DNA from 4 places in the Staphylococcus gallinarum genome. Region 1 is predicted to be linked to each of the others. Evidence: riboswitches for the same ligand, from Rfam matches in the RefSeq annotation. Region 1 holds a riboswitch; each other region holds the start of a gene.

Region 1 (4,224 bases):
GTTTATAATATTTTAAAGTGTAAAAGAATACGATGATTTGTGTGGAATCATGTATATATTTAAGTTTCGCAAAAATAATGAACTGCAATTTATCAATATTTATTGCAACATTTCTTTATAGACTTTATGATTTTGATAAATTGTTGTTAATAGTGGTGCTTGAATTTGATGTTGATCAGCTAATTTAAGCAAATGACCTTGTAAATGATCGGCTTCTATATTTAGACCTTTTTCCATATCACGCTGCATTGAAGTTTTGAAATGATAGGATAATTGGGTGAGTGCTTTCATGTATTTAGGAACGATTTGGTTATCTAAAGGTGCGCCTTCTGCACGCATAATAGTGGCTACTTCATTATATAATGATTCAATAAATTGAGTACCACCGACACTATCTCTTATTGGACCTATAGGTGCATGCATTAATGTTGTAACACCTGATAATACGGTTATCATTAAATATTTGTGCCACATTCCTTGTGTGATATTGTTGCTCAAGATAAATTGAGCCTTGGAATTTGAGAAGGCCTCCGCAATATGTTTGGCACGTTGACTATCCTCGCCATTTAATTCGCCGAAAAATAATTTGTCGAATGTACTTGTGTGAACAATCTCGCCAGAAGTATCAAGCGTGGTTTCAATTACGCAATAACCTCCCATGATATTACTTTTACCAAACTCAGATTGCAATGTAGGAATGTGTGCAATGCCATTAAGTAGAGGAATAATGACTGTATTATGATGTATAAATGGTTGTAAATCTTCGATAGCGTGTTCCAAGTGATATGACTTTGATGAGAGTAGTACAACGTCGAAAGCTTCGGCACGATCATCCCGAGTAATTAATTTAGGATTGAAGTTGAAATCACCATTTTCACTATGGATAGCTAAACCATTTCTTTCTAGGTATGACTTTCGTTTTGGACGAACTAAAAAAGTGACATCCTGACCACTTTCAGCTAAACGGCCACCAAAATATCCGCCAATACCACCAGCACCTAGGACTAGAATTCGCATATAAACACAACTCCCCTATAAATATGTATTATGGATGTAATAACTGTATACCACAATCATCCATAAATTACGCATATAAATCAATAACTATAAGCGATAAGCATTTTGAAAAACTATATATACAATTTAATTTTTATGTTATTTTAAAATGTGAAAGGGGGGATACAATGAAAATATCAGGAAAATATACATATAAATGGAAAGATATTAAATGGCTAGATTTTATTTTACCGGTTATCTATTTAGTTAGTACATTTGCATTGTCCTTAATTTGTTCGATTTTTGTATTTATTTTATATTTAGGAACTGAAAATAAGGCTTTTCAAATGAATGATCACATGTTGAATATGATACAGTTAATTGTAGATTTGATTGCCTTCATTATTTTATTTGGGACATGGATACTATTTTATAGACGATCCTTTAAGGACCGTTTGACACAAGGCATTAAACATATGAAACGGTATTGGAAATTAATTATACTCACGTTTATTGTGTTATTCATTCTAAAGGCAATTTATCCTGAATTGGTAGATTTATTTGCTCCGGAGTCTTGGAAATTTGACGAAACAGAAAATGATAAATTAATTGAGCAAATGTTTGCTACGCCATTTTCAACGTTTTTAGCATTTTTTTCTATTGTGATTATTGCGCCAATTAATGAAGAATTTTTATTTAGGCATTTGTTAATTGGTGAACTTGGTAAGAAATTCAGCTTTACGTTGATGTCTATCATTTCAGTTATCATCTTTGCTTCACTACATGTCACAGAAGCGAAATCACCTTTAGAAATTGTGATGTATTTAATTATTGCTATCGGTCTCGCGTATGTTTATTTAAAGTCAGGTCGAAAGTTGTCTGTTGCGATAGCGTTACATGCGTTAAATAATTTAATTGCATATTGTGCTATGGTATTTATGGGATGAACAGTATAGAAACATGCTATAAAGCTATAGGATTAAGCTGTTTCACATGGAACAAAAAGTTAATATAAAGCATATGAAATTGAAGCATACAGAAAATTCTAAAAATTAGATTGACTAAACATGACCAAAATGCTAGGATTAAATAAATTCAAATACATATTTATAACTCTTATCAAGAGTGGTGGAGGGATGTGCCCGATGAAACCCAGCAACCGTCGTAATACGAAATGGTGCTAATTCACAGAAAGTATTTAACTTTCGAAGATGAGAGAAGCAGAATGCCTTCTCTTTATTTAGAGAAGGCATTTTTTATATGAATAATAAGGAGAGATGACATGAAAAAATTTACATATGCAATTCTGTTATTGAGTTTAATTGGTGTTTTAGCTGCTTGTGGCAAATCAAATAGTGATGCAGCAAATAAAAAAATAACTATCGCCGCATCACCTGCACCGCACGGAGAGGTATTAGAACACGCAAAAAAAGCAATGGCAAAAAAGGGCTACGATTTAAAAATAAAAACAGTAAATGATTATAAAGTACCGAATAAATTATTAGATAAAGGTGATGTAGATGCAAACTTTTTCCAACATGTACCTTATCTTAAAGCAGAAAGAAAAGATCATAATTATAATATAGAAGAAGTAGGTAAGGTATTCACTACGCCAATGGGTGTTTATAGTCAAAAGTATAAAAATATTAAAGATATTCCAAAAGGATCTACAATTTATGTATCGAATAATCCTGCAGAAGAAGGTCGATTCTTATCATTCTTTGTTGATAAAGGATTAATTAAAATTAAAAAAGGTGTCAAAATCGAGGATGCTAAGTTTGATGATATAGTTGAGAATAAAAAACAACTTAAGTTTAATAATAAACAAGGTGCTGAATTTTTACCTAAGACATACAAGAGTAAAGAAGGCGCAGCGGTTATTATGAATTCGAATTATGCAATTGATAATGGACTGACACCACATAAAGATGCGATTGCAGTTGAAGGGAAATCATCACCTTTTGCAAATATAATAGCAGTTCAAAAAGGGCATAAAGGTGATAAAAAGTATCAAGAATTATTAAAGGTATTACAATCCAAAGATATGAAGTCATTTATTAAAAAGAAATATGGACAAGATGTCATACCTTATGAAAAATAACTATTTAAAAATCATATTTTGATTTGAGTATATGCGTATTGTAAAAAGGTACTACTTGTAAAAATTATAAGTAGTGCTTTTTTATTATATAAAATAATGTTTTATTGTAACTTGCTCTTAATGTCAAATAGACCTACAATATAATTGCTGATATTAACTGCAATATAAACAAAAGCCTTGATGAAATGAGGTGTATATATGATAGAACGACATATTAAGATCATGCGTCTGTTTATACAGGAATCTGAAAATTACAAAAGTGCAGATGATATTGCAGCTATATTAAGTGTCTCTAATAGAACTGTGCGATCGGATATAAAGTATATCAATACATTGTTTAGCGATCCAGTAATCACTAGTGTAAAGGGTCGTGGCTTTAGATTGAATTTAGAGCAGTATCGTATTGAAACGATTGAACATTATATCAATGACTATGCCAATAAGGATAGTGAAATATTAATGAATTTAGGTTATCGGTTGTTAATGCAACACGATCCTACGACGACGGAACGTCTGATTGCTGACCTAAAGATAACTAAAAATGAATTTTTAGATTATTTACAAAGATTTGCTAATTGGTGTCAGTCATTTGATGTTCTAGTTGAAAGTGTTAGAAATAAAGGTGTATGTATTAAAGGAAATGAGATGAATATTAGAAATGCTATTTTACACTTGAGTCAACTAACATCTAAAAATAAATCGATTGAAGATATAATATTAGCCGATATTCCTAAAGTGCATTTAGAACAAATAACACAAATTATTAAGCGTGTCTTGATATATAACCATATTCAAGCAACACAAATACAGCTCAAACAGTTAATTATTCATTTAATCATTATTTATAAAAGACAAAATATTAGTTATAAAGCATGGGATATAAAACCAAAGTCATTTGAAATTGCTAATCAATGTATTACAGAAATTAATAATAGACTAGGATATGATTTGAATAGAGAGACAACAAAACTTTTTTCTTTCTTTATTAGTGATTATTTTGAACAACATGATCTTGGATTTGAACAATTATTCGTCAAAAGTTATATTGAACGGCTCATTGTTCAAATGGAGCAAAATATTGGTGTAGGTTTTACCCAAGATAGTGTATTGAGAGACAATATATTTTC
Region 2 (4,224 bases), 770 kb from region 1:
TTCGACATGAATTGGAATATTTAATCCGATCATATCATCTTTAATGTATTCAGCATCTTTAAGTTTACCTGTAATGGCTTGGTTTACCATTTGTCTAGTGTAGTTTAAGCTGATTCTTCTACCAACACCATATTTACCACCAGTCCAACCAGTGTTTACGAGATAGACATCAACATCATGTTTATCGATTAGGTCTCCGAGTAAATCTGCATATACCTTTGCATTTAATGGCAAGAAAGGTGAGCCGAAGCATGTTGAGAATGATGGTTCAGGTTCTGTAACGCCACGTTCAGTACCTGCTAATTTAGCAGTGAACCCACTTAAGAAATGATACATTGCTTGATCTTTAGATAATTTGGAAATTGGAGGTAATACACCAAATGCATCTGCAGTTAAGAATATAATTGTATTAGGATGTGCAGCTTTTGATGGTGTTACAATGTTATCAATATGATTGATAGGGTATGCAGCACGTGTATTCTCTGTGTATTTATTATCATCGAAATCTACATCACCGTCTTCATCAACGACAACGTTTTCTAAAATTGTTCCATACTGGATAGCGTCGTAAATTTGTGGTTCCTTTTTATATGAAAGGTTAATTGCTTTTGCATAACAACCACCTTCAATATTGAAGATTCCGTTGTCATTCCATCCGTGCTCATCATCACCAATTAATTTACGTGTAGGATCTGCGGATAACGTTGTTTTACCTGTTCCTGAAAGACCGAAGAATAGTGCAACATCGCCTTTTTCGCCGACGTTAGCAGAGCAATGCATACTCATAATATTATCTTTCGGCAACAGGTAATTCATTACAGAGAAAATACCTTTTTTCATTTCACCTGCATATTCAGTACCACCGATTAAAATAACTTTGTGTTTAAATGAAGTAATGATAAATGTTTCAGAATTTGTACCATCTACTTCTGGATTAGCTTTAAAATGTGGCGCTGACACGATTGTGAAATTAGCTTTAATTTCTTGTGCTTCTTCTTTAGATTTTGGACGTATAAACATGTTTTGGGCGAATAAATTATGCCAAGCAAGTTCATTGATTACTGTTAACTTTAACTGTGATTCTTCGTCACTACCTGCATAACCATTAAAGACATAAAGTTCGTCCTTTTGATCTAGGTATTCAAGAACTTTGTCATATAATTTTAAAAATGTTTCCTCTTCGATAGGTTGGTTGATATTACCCCAATCGATAGAATCTCTATAAGATGGTTCTGTCACGATGAATTTGTCTTTAGGTGAACGTCCAGTATATTTACCAGTCTTTGCATTAATTGCTCCAAGTTCTGTTAATTCACCCTCACCATTATTTAAAATCTTGTTATACAATTGTGTTGTAGAAAGTTGGAATAATGATGACGTTTTGCCCAAAATGTTTTCGATTTTATTAGTGTATGTGTATGTATCTACAGCCATACTCAATCCCTCCAAAGTTATTTTTAATTGTAAGCCTTTACAATTAAAAAGTATAACACATATGATTTATTAGTACACATCATTTTAAAGGGAATTTAAAATTTATATTAATAAATGTTAAATTGACATTATTACTTAACTTCGGTACTATAGTCATTAACGGATTCTCTTATCCTGAGAGGTGGAGGGACATGGACCCAATGAAGCCCAGCAACCTCTTCTTAATACGAAGAAAGGTGCCAAACCGTTTGCAGACAAATACCGTCTGAACGATAAGAGCGAATGGACGTATTAGGGCCTTCTCTCTATTTAATATAGTGAAAGGGCCCTTTTTTAATGAGCTCACAGTATAGAGAATATTCGTAATTTAAAACTAAAGGAGCAAATTATGACTTATAATAGAAGATTATTCACATCAGAATCTGTAACAGAAGGACATCCAGATAAAATTGCCGACCAAGTTTCAGATGCGATTTTAGATGAAATATTAAAGGATGACCCAAATGCACGTGTAGCTTGTGAAACGACAGTTACGACTGGTATGGCGTTAATTTCAGGTGAAATATCAACAACTACTTATGTTGATATTCCTAAGGTAGTAAGAGAGACAATTAAAGAGATTGGCTATACGCGTGCTAAATTTGGTTATGATAGTCAAACAATGGCAGTATTAACAGCGATAGACGAACAATCACCTGACATCGCTCAAGGTGTGGATACCGCATTAGAATATCGCGATGATTTATCTGAGGCTGAAATAGAGGCGACAGGTGCCGGAGACCAAGGCTTAATGTTTGGCTATGCAACAAATGAAACAGATACTTATATGCCATTGCCAATTTTCTTATCTCATCAATTATCTAAACGTTTATCAGACGTAAGGAAGGATGGCATATTAGACTATCTTCGCCCAGATGGTAAAGTGCAAGTAACTGTTGAATATGATGAACATGATAAACCAAGCCGTATTGACACAATTGTAGTTTCTACGCAACATGCTGAAGATATTGAATTAGAACAAATTCAAAATGATATTAAAGAGCACGTTATTTATCCAACAGTTCAAAAAGATTTACTAGATGAACAAACAAAATTCTACATCAATCCTACTGGTCGATTTGTAATTGGTGGACCTCAAGGAGATGCGGGCTTAACAGGTCGTAAGATTATTGTAGATACGTATGGCGGATATGCACGCCATGGTGGTGGATGCTTTAGTGGTAAGGATCCTACAAAAGTTGACCGTTCAGCAGCATATGCAGCACGTTATGTAGCTAAGAACATTGTTGCAGCAGGATTAGCTGATAAATGTGAAGTGCAACTTGCTTACGCAATTGGTGTTGCAGAGCCAGTTTCTATATCAATCGATACATTTGGTACAGGCAAAGTGAATGAAAGTGTGTTAGTTGAAGCGGTTAGAACTCACTTTGATTTAAGACCGGCAGGAATTATAAAAATGTTAGATTTAAAACATCCTATTTATAAACAAACTGCAGCATATGGTCATTTTGGTCGTACGGATGTGTTGTTACCATGGGAGAAACTTGATAAAGTCAACTTATTGAAAGATTCTGTACAAGCATAATAAATTGCCTTAAGTGTAGAGTTTACACTCGAATAAACAGATGATTTCCATTATAATAAAGTTACTGATCACATAAAGGAGCGTTATTGTTATGAACTCATTGGGACCTTTAGAAATTGGTTTAATCGTGGCAATTATCGTAGCAATTATTTGTTTGATTTTATTTATTGCTGCTTTAAACAGTAAGAAGAAAGCACAGAAAAAGATTGAAGAACAATATCAATCTAAAGAACAAAAGTTAAAAGAAGCACACGAAGAAGAATTAGAAAAAGAAAGAATCGAAAATAAAAAGACTGTTACAAAACAAAAAGAAGAATATGATGCGACAGTCAATACTAAAGATAGAGAAATTGATGCACTGAAACTTTTCTCAAAAAATCATAGTGAGTATGTAACAGATATGAGATTGATTGGTATTCGGGAACGCTTAGTAAATGAAAAGCGAATTAGACCTGAAGATATGCATATTATGGCCAATATCTTTTTACCACGAAATGAATTTAGCGATGTGCAACATATCAGTCATTTAGTATTAACACGTACAGGGTTATATATAATCGATTCCCAATTGTTAAAAGGTCATGTCTATAATGGCATCAGTGCAAATCAATTCAAAGATCAACCAATGATTGAGCAAGTCTTCGATACATTAGATCTTGATAAGCAAAAGGCTCAAACATTAGTATTAGATCAAAATGATGATAAGAAATCATTGAATTTTGTAAATTATACTGAGCATATTAATGATATTGAAAAGTTAGCAGGCGATATTCAAACAGAATTGAACTTGAAATTCACACCGACGACTATCTTGTACTTTAATCCGAAGAATGAAGGTGCTGTTACAATCACAAACTATGCACAAAGTTCAAATTCTAAAGTGCTTGTTGGTCCAGAACAATTGGATGAATTCTTTAATAAGTTTGTCTTCCATGGTCGTATTCAATACACTGTCGAAGATTTACAACGCATTATGGATGAAATCGAATCTTTTAATTAATATCTTTGCTAAAGTAACGTAATCAATTTTCTGAAATGAATAGAGTGGTTGGGACTTAAATCATCCATTCTCAAATAAAAGAGAGCTAATCCATTGTTGATTAGCTCTCTTTTTTATATTTAAATTTGGTTCGTAATTTATGTAGATAACAAAAAATAATAAATTCCGTGTAATTAATTGTAGCGTAGATAAATTTAATTTGAAG
Region 3 (4,224 bases), 350 kb from region 1:
ATCATTCATGCTGTTTATCATTCTTCTTTTTACTTTGCTCCCTTTCCTAGGGGACAGCTTCAGCCTGTAGTCTTCAGCTTGTCCTGTTCCCTTAGGAGTCTCGCACACAATCTCGCATATATTACTAATAACTATTCGGTTGTTTATATTTTTATCATGATATGCTTTTTTCCTTTCAAATAAAAAAGGTGATTTCTATTATTATTGCAATAGAAATCACCTTAATTTATTAGTCAGAGTTTTAAATCTCTAGACATCTTATTTAGAAAATGAGTAATGACTCTCCTATATATTTTAATAAAGCACTGTAACCTACTAAGATTAATTACATTTCTGCTTCAAAATCTTCTAATGCGATTTGTAACTTATCAAATAACATTTCAAAGCCATGGGCAGTAGAATCATGATACTCTTTTTTCTTTTGTTTATATTCTAATGTTGTAAATCTTCTTTCTCTTGGTACTACAGCATTATACGTAAATACCATTTGTGTGATGCCTGGTTCGCGTTCAAATATTTCTACTTCTATAGTATCTTCAGAATCACTCAGTTCAGGCATGCCTATTGTCATTACAATATATTCGTAAGGTGTTAATGTGATAAAGCTTCCTTGGACTATATTTTCCTTACCTTTTCTAACGTCGACAATTTTATACGTTCCATTCTGATTCGCATCAACCTGTATTGTTTTATTCGTTCGCTCAGATGTCATAAACCATTGCTTTAAAAAACGTTGATCTGTCCACGCTTGATATAATAATTCAGGCTCGACTTTAAATAATCGTTCAAGTTGTATCTCAACATTTTCATTTTCAATATTATATCTTGCCACGATTGTTCACCTACTTTCACTCTTAAGTATATTTTAACTCATTCTAGGTAAGTTCTAAACAATAATCCTTTTATTTCGATTAAGTTAAACAAATATAAATCTAAATATTTATTACACTTACTTAGTATTTTTATTTTCATTACATCTATTTACAGAATTTAAAGTTAGTAAATAACGTTATTGTTTATTATACATTAATTTAAAATATACAATTAAACATTAGCATGTGAATCTAACAATCTAGCTATGCTTTACGCTTTTTCTTATCTAATCTCGGTAATCTAAAGAAAATTGCTACTAAACCACAGACACCTAATAACGCAGGATAAATAGCGTATGGAACTAAATCAAATGGTGATATGGATGCAACACCAGCAGCTGCTATAACTTGTGGACTATATGGTAAAAGCCCTTGGAAACAACTAGCAAACATATCTAAAATACTTGCCGACTTTCGAGGATCGACATCGTATTCATCAGCGATGTCTTTAGCTAACGGACCGGCCATAAGTATAGAAATCGTATTATTCGCAGTAGCAATATCTGCAGCACTTACCAATCCGGCAATACCCAGTTCTGCTCCACGTTTCGATTTAACTCTATTACGCACAAAATTTAATAACCACGTAATGCCTCCATTATGTTGAATCAACGCAACTAAACCACCAATTAACAATGCAATAATTGCAATATCTTCCATGCCGACAATACCTTTTGATATTGAACTTAATAGCCCTTTCCAGCCAAATGAATGATCAACCAATCCTATAATCGCAGATAGTAAAGTACCACCAATTAAGACAATGATTACATTAATTCCTACTAATGCCAGTATAAGTACCAATAAATATGGTATAACTTTAATTATATTATAATCATAATTTTTAGTCGCATCGATATGTGCACCATTTGTTAAAAACCATAGTGCAATAATAGTCAGTATTGCCCCAGGAAGTACTATTTTTATATTTACTTTAAATTTGTCACTCATTTTTGTCTTTTGTGTGCGTACTGCGGCAATTGTCGTATCAGAAATCATCGATAGATTATCACCAAACATCGCACCACCTACAACTGTAGCCATTGTAATCGCAGCTGATACATCTGTTGCTTGACTCAATCCGAAGCCTACAGGTGCGATTGCAGCAACTGTTCCTACAGATGTCCCCATAGAAACAGACACAAACATACAAATAATAAATAAGCCTACTATGATTAAATTTTCTGGAATAATTGATAAACCTAAATTAACAGTGGATTTTACACCACCCATATCTTCCGTTGTTTGTGAAAAGGCACCAGCCAATAGGAAAATCAACATCATTAACACAATGTTAGAGTGTCCTGCACCTTTCGTGAATATTTCAACTTTCTGTTGAAACGATTCTTTTCTATTTAATAACAAGCCAATGATAGAGGCCACAATAATTGCAACGTTTAATGGCATTGTCGTAAAATCACCCGTTGCTATACCAACACCTAGAAACATCGCCACAAAGACGATTAAAGGAATCAATGCCCATGCATTGCCTTTATACTGCTCTTTCATATTCAACCTACTTCCTTTGATATCAATTATGATTTAACGGTTTAATATCTTATAAAAATTAAAAACTCTTTTCATTCATTTGAAGAAAAGAGTTAATTTAAGCTCCTTATCTTCTAGCAATAGTTGCTACTGGATTTGGCACACGCTTTTACATGTTGCCGAAGTATCATAGGGCCAGTCCCTCCACTTCTCTTGATAAGTATGTTTTATTTTTTTACTACAAGAATTCTTGAATGTTAACGTCAAATACTGCTAAATATTAATATTTAATCTGAACTTTGTCAAACTTATTCCTTTAATAAACGAGTACAGAGTTTGATGATTTAACATGTGCATTACTATTCTGTTGGACGTTCAATGATGAATGATTGTCCAAGATTCGCATAATTATTTCCAGCTAAACGACTCACAGCTCCTAATGCTTTAGAATCAATCTTATGCGGTTCTATATAAACTGTATCATCAATATGAAACATCACTACTTCTCCAATAATTAAATCAGATCCCTCTTGTTTATCACCTAAGGGAATAATTCTATCTAATTTACACTCTAAGCGTATCTTAGCTTGTTCAATCCCAGGTACAGATACGACATCAGAATCAACGCATGTTAAGTCTGTTCGTTCTAATTCATTCAATGACCTTGCAATTGGAGCTGCTGTACGATTAATTTGTTCTACAGTATCTTCATCTGTTATATGCACAACAAATGCTTCAGTTGCTTCGATATTTAAGGAAGTATCCTTCCTTTTGCCTGCAGTTCGAGTTGTTGATAGCATAATCATCGGTGGCGCACTATTGACCACATTAAAGAAACTAAAAGGGGCTGCATTGAGCATGCCTTTCTCATCTTGTGATGTTACAAATGCAATGGGTCTTGGGATAACACTACCACTCAATAACTTATAGTTTTGTTGCTTTGTTAACTTTGCTGCTTCGAATTTTTTCATTTGTTCTACTCCTCATAAATAAAAAGTTAGAAAATCAACTTCCAGATTTTCTAACTTTTTGTTGTTTAATCTATTTGGGTTCCGCCTGTAACACCATACACTTGACCAGTTGTATAGCTAGATTCTTCAGCTGCGAGATGGACATATACACCTGCCAACTCAACAGGTTGACCTGCACGTCCTAGTACTGACTTTTGACCAAAGGTCGGTATCTTCGATTGAGGTTGTCCTCCTGAGATTTGTAACGGTGACCAGAATGGACCAGGGGCAACACAATTAACACGTATACCTTGTTCACCTAATTCTTCAGATAAACTTTTGGTCAATGAAATGATTGCCGCTTTGGTTGCAGCATAATCATGCAATATTGGACTTGGATTATAACCTTGAACAGAAGATGTCAATGTAATCGTTGCTCCGGGTTTTAAATAATCTATCGCCTTTTGTACTGTCCAAAATATAGGATAAACATTCGTTTCAAAGGTTTCTGTAAAGGAAGCTGTATCAAAGCCTTTGATACTTTCTCGATATTGCTGATGACCAGCGACTAACGTCACATTGTCCAGTCCACCTAATTCTTGATGTGCCTGTGCAACCAAGTCATAGTTAAATTGTTCATTTCGAATATCACCCGGTATAAGCACTGCTTTACTGCCAGCAGCTTCAATTACCTGTTTCACTTCTTCAGCATCGACTTGTTCATCAGGGAGGTAATTAATTGCAACATCCGCACCTTCTTTTGCATACGCAATTGCAGCAGCACGACCTATTGCAGAATCACCACCAGTTACTAACATTTTATAACCTTCTAATCTATGATGGCCTGTATATGATGATTCTCCACAATCTGGTTGAGGGTCTAATTGTTGTTGTAGTCCAGGAACAGGTTGTTC
Region 4 (4,224 bases), 1.2 Mb from region 1:
TTGCTGTATCTGGTGATAAAGTGACTGTTGGCTTTAAAGAAGACGAATATAAACAAGTTTGGTTATAAGACAATATTAATCATGGCAATCAAGTAAAGCATAATAAATTTACAAAAAATGAAAACGCTTTATAAAAATGAGCGAAAAACGGTTGAAGGTGCAATGTTATCCCACTTTATAGTTGCCCTAATACCTTTCATATGGCATCATGAATATGTAATAACATTTAGGAGGGGATACTCGTGGCAGTACCAAACGAATTAAAATATTCTAAAGAACATGAATGGGTAAAAGTCGAAGGAAATACAGCAACAATTGGTATTACTGAATACGCTCAGAACGAATTAGGAGATATCGTATTCGTTGAATTACCAGAAGTTGATGATGAAATTAATGAAGGCGACACTTTTGGTAGTGTTGAATCTGTAAAAACTGTTTCTGAATTATATGCACCACTTTCAGGTAAAGTACTTAGCTCAAATGATGAGTTAGAGGATAGCCCTGAGTTTGTAAATGAATCACCATATGAAAAAGCATGGATGATTAAAATTGAATTAAGTGATGAAAGCCAATTAGAAGATTTATTATCAGCAGAACAATATTCTGAAATGATTGGTGAATAAACATGACTGAAACTCCTTGATCCTTTGAATCTGGGAGTTTTATTTTATATGTAAAAATAGTGCAAATTATATTAAGCGGATGAATAATCTTTAACAATATAAAAATAAGATGTTATATGCTGTGGTAATGCATAAAATAGATGCAATAACTATATGTGAACAATTAAGTTATAGTCAAATTTATCTAGAGTGTGCAAAGGTTACATGATAAAAATGTAAATAATGTTTATGCTTATTAACTAATGTGAAAAACTTAATAGAAGAGAATAACTATCAACATTTAGAGGGTGGATATCATGACGATACTGAACCAAGTAATCATTGTCGAGGGGAAGTCCGACAAGAAGAGGGTAAAGCAAGTTATAGATCAGCCAATTGAAATTATTTGTACGAATGGTACAATGGGCGTTGATAAATTAGATGCAATGATTGAATCATTATATGGAAAACAAGTGCATATACTTGTTGATTCAGATAATGAAGGTGAAAAAATCCGTAAATGGTTTAAACGTTATTTAAGTGAAAGTCATCATATTAGAATTGATAAACAATATTGTGAAGTTGCAAAATGTCCAAAGCCATATCTCTCACGAGTTCTAGAAAAAAATGGATTTAAAGTAAAGGATGAAGAGAGCATGGCAAAGGCTCAAATAGATTATATAGCTGAAAGGGTTAGTTTATTAACATGAACGTAGCAAAAGAAACGCGTGTCGATATACATGAACACGATGATAAAGAGAAATCACTGGTGTTTGGCTATACACCTACGTGTGGAACATGTAAAATATCTGAACGAATGTTAGACATCGCTAATGAAATCTTACAATTACCAATTACGAAAGTGGATTTGAATTTTTATCCAGAATATAGCCAAAAGCACGAAATTCAATCTGTACCCGTACTAATAGTCATGTCAAAAGGTCAAGAGATAAAGCGTATTTACGCATTTCAGTCGGTACCTTATTTATTAGAAAATTTAAAATAGTTATTGACGAATCTCTAGTGCGATGGTAGGATTATTGATAATTAAATAAATGAAACTCTTATCACGAGAGGTGGAGGGATGTGCCCTACGAAGCCCGGCAACCGTCTGTAACAGAAATGGTGCCAATTCACAAAAAGTCTTGTTGGACTTTTGGAGATGAGAGAAGCGGCAAATGCTTTCTCTATTCTTCGGTGAACAAGGGAAAGCATTTTTTAATTGATAGAGCAATACAAGGAGGCAACTATGATGATTGAGTTAAATCAAATAGTGAAAAGGTACAAAACTAAGAAACAAGACGTACTTGCTGTAGATCATGTTGATTTAAGCATTCAATCAGGCTCAATCTTTGGGGTAGTTGGTTTTTCTGGTGCAGGAAAGAGTACTTTAATCAGACTCTTAAATAATCTCGAACAGCCTACTTCAGGAGACGTTATCATTGATGGCGATACTATAGGGAAACTATCAAAATCAGAATTACGTAAAAAACGTCAAAAAGTGAGCATGATATTTCAACATTTTAACTTACTATGGTCAAGAACGGTTTTAAATAATATTACGTTTCCATTAGAAATTGCAGGTGTTTCAAGATCAGAAGCGAAACAACGTGCACTAGAACTAGTGGAGCTAGTAGGATTGAAAGGTAGAGAGGACGCTTATCCGTCAGAACTATCTGGTGGTCAGAAACAACGTGTCGGTATTGCAAGAGCATTGGCTAATGAGCCGAATGTATTACTATGTGATGAAGCAACGAGTGCCCTTGACCCACAAACAACGGATGAAATCTTAGATTTGCTGTTGAAAATCAAGGAACAACGTAATTTAACAATTGTGATCATTACACACGAAATGCAAGTTATTAGACGCATATGTGATGAAGTAGCCGTGATGGAAAATGGCCGAGTCATTGAACAAGGTGCAGTCACATCTGTCTTTGAAAACCCACAACACGATGTGACAAAACGTTTTGTCAAAGATGATTTAAATGATGATTTTGATGAGTCTATTACTGATTTAGTACATATTGATGATAATTCGTATATCGTACGTTTAAACTTTACAGGTAATAATACGACTGAACCACTTATTTCATATATTACAAAAACACATGATATTGATGTGAACATATTAGAAGCGAATATCAAACATTCTAAAGACGGTTCCATCGGATTCTTGGTATTACATTTACCATCATTAGATTCAGAAAAGTTCGAAAAGTTCAAAAATGATTTAGAAGCGCAACATGTTTCATTGGAGGTGTTAAAGCATGGGTAATTCATTTAGTGACATACTCCAAGAAATGATTACAATGCCAAATGTTCAATGGAGTGAGGTTTGGATTGCAACATACGAGACATTGTATATGACAATTGTTTCTACGATATTTGCATTTATCTTTGGTTTAATTTTAGGTGTGTTATTATTCTTATCTGCTAAAAGTGATTCGAAGGCAGCTAGAATATTTTATAATATTGTATCGTTCATTGTTAACTTGTTCAGAGCGATACCATTCATTATCTTGATATTGCTATTAATTCCTTTTACAAGCTTAGTACTTGGAACAATTAGTGGTCCTACTGGTGCTTTACCAGCACTAATTATCGGTGCTGCACCATTCTATGCACGATTAGTCGAAATTGCATTTAAAGAAATCGATAAAGGTGTTATCGAGGCAGCATGGTCAATGGGTGCAAATACTTGGACTGTAGTTAAAAAGGTATTAATTCCTGAAGCAATGCCAGCATTAATCTCAGGTATTACGGTTACTGCCATCGCATTAGTTGGTTCAACGGCAATTGCCGGAGTTATTGGTGCAGGTGGGTTAGGTAACTTGGCATATTTAACTGGATTTACCCGAAACCAAAATGATGTCATTTTAGTTTCAACTATTTTAATACTTATTATTGTCTTTATCATTCAATTTATTGGTGATTGGGCTACAAATAAGATAGATAAGAGATAAAATTAAAAGGAGACTTAACGATATGAAAAAATTATTTAGTTTTGCTTCGGTTTTAGTTCTTGCACTTGTTTTAGCAGCTTGTGGTAATGGCGGCGGGAAAGATAAGACCATTACAGTTGGAGCATCACCAGCGCCACATGCAGAAATTTTGGAAAAGGCTAAACCATTACTTAAAGACAAAGGTTATAACTTAAAGATTAAAACAATTAACGACTACACTACGCCAAATAAATTATTAAATAAAGGTGAATTGGATGCAAACTTCTTCCAACATACACCATATTTAAAAACAGATAAAAAAGACAAAGGTTATAAAATTGAATCTGCTGGTAACGTACACTTAGAACCAATGGCTGTATATTCTAAAAAATATAAAAGCTTAAAAGACTTACCAAAAGGTGCAACAGTTTACGTATCAAACAACCCAGCTGAAGAAGGTAGATTCTTAAAATTCTTCGTTGATGAAGGCTTAATCAAATTGAAAAAAGGTGTAAAACCTGAAGATGCTACATTTAAAGATATCACTGAAAACAAAAAAGATATCAAATTTAACAACAAACAATCTGCAGAATACTTACCTAAGATTTATCAAAACCAAAAAGCAGATGCTGTAATTATTAACTCTAACTTTGCTATTGATCAAAAATTAAGTCCAC

What was found. Region 1 has a riboswitch for S-adenosylmethionine ahead of JN168_RS01490 (MetQ/NlpA family ABC transporter substrate-binding protein). Riboswitches for the same ligand answer to the same signal wherever they lie in the genome.
Region 2: it holds a riboswitch for S-adenosylmethionine, as region 1 does, so the genes downstream of both, metK (methionine adenosyltransferase) here and JN168_RS01490 (MetQ/NlpA family ABC transporter substrate-binding protein) in region 1, are expected to answer to the same signal.
Region 3: it holds a riboswitch for S-adenosylmethionine, as region 1 does, so the genes downstream of both, JN168_RS03025 (Na+/H+ antiporter NhaC family protein) here and JN168_RS01490 (MetQ/NlpA family ABC transporter substrate-binding protein) in region 1, are expected to answer to the same signal.
Region 4: it holds a riboswitch for S-adenosylmethionine, as region 1 does, so the genes downstream of both, JN168_RS09895 (methionine ABC transporter ATP-binding protein) here and JN168_RS01490 (MetQ/NlpA family ABC transporter substrate-binding protein) in region 1, are expected to answer to the same signal.

Annotation. Positions count from the first base shown of each region.
Region 1 is NZ_CP069082.1:365,964-370,187, forward strand. Features, by position in the region: gene panE (2-dehydropantoate 2-reductase) at 100-1,017, opposite strand; gene JN168_RS01485 (CPBP family intramembrane glutamic endopeptidase) at 1,185-1,943, shown strand; SAM riboswitch class I at 2,110-2,214, shown strand; gene JN168_RS01490 (MetQ/NlpA family ABC transporter substrate-binding protein) at 2,279-3,097, shown strand; gene JN168_RS01495 (BglG family transcription antiterminator) at 3,296-4,224, shown strand, end outside.
Region 2 is NZ_CP069082.1:1,136,429-1,140,652, forward strand. Features, by position in the region: gene pckA (phosphoenolpyruvate carboxykinase (ATP)) at 1-1,434, opposite strand, end outside; SAM riboswitch class I at 1,601-1,713, shown strand; gene metK (methionine adenosyltransferase) at 1,823-3,019, shown strand; gene JN168_RS05350 (NERD domain-containing protein) at 3,111-4,019, shown strand.
Region 3 is NZ_CP069082.1:713,569-717,792, reverse strand. Features, by position in the region: gene JN168_RS03030 (SRPBCC family protein) at 326-832, opposite strand; gene JN168_RS03025 (Na+/H+ antiporter NhaC family protein) at 1,077-2,381, opposite strand; SAM riboswitch class I at 2,485-2,583, opposite strand; gene JN168_RS03020 (flavin reductase family protein) at 2,720-3,331, opposite strand; gene JN168_RS03015 (SDR family oxidoreductase) at 3,397-4,224, opposite strand, start outside.
Region 4 is NZ_CP069082.1:2,096,822-2,101,045, reverse strand. Features, by position in the region: gene JN168_RS09915 (arsenate reductase family protein) at 1-68, shown strand, start outside; gene gcvH (glycine cleavage system protein GcvH) at 243-623, shown strand; gene JN168_RS09905 (toprim domain-containing protein) at 920-1,312, shown strand; gene JN168_RS09900 (thioredoxin family protein) at 1,309-1,608, shown strand; SAM riboswitch class I at 1,664-1,771, shown strand; gene JN168_RS09895 (methionine ABC transporter ATP-binding protein) at 1,855-2,880, shown strand; gene JN168_RS09890 (methionine ABC transporter permease) at 2,873-3,568, shown strand; gene JN168_RS09885 (MetQ/NlpA family ABC transporter substrate-binding protein) at 3,591-4,224, shown strand, end outside.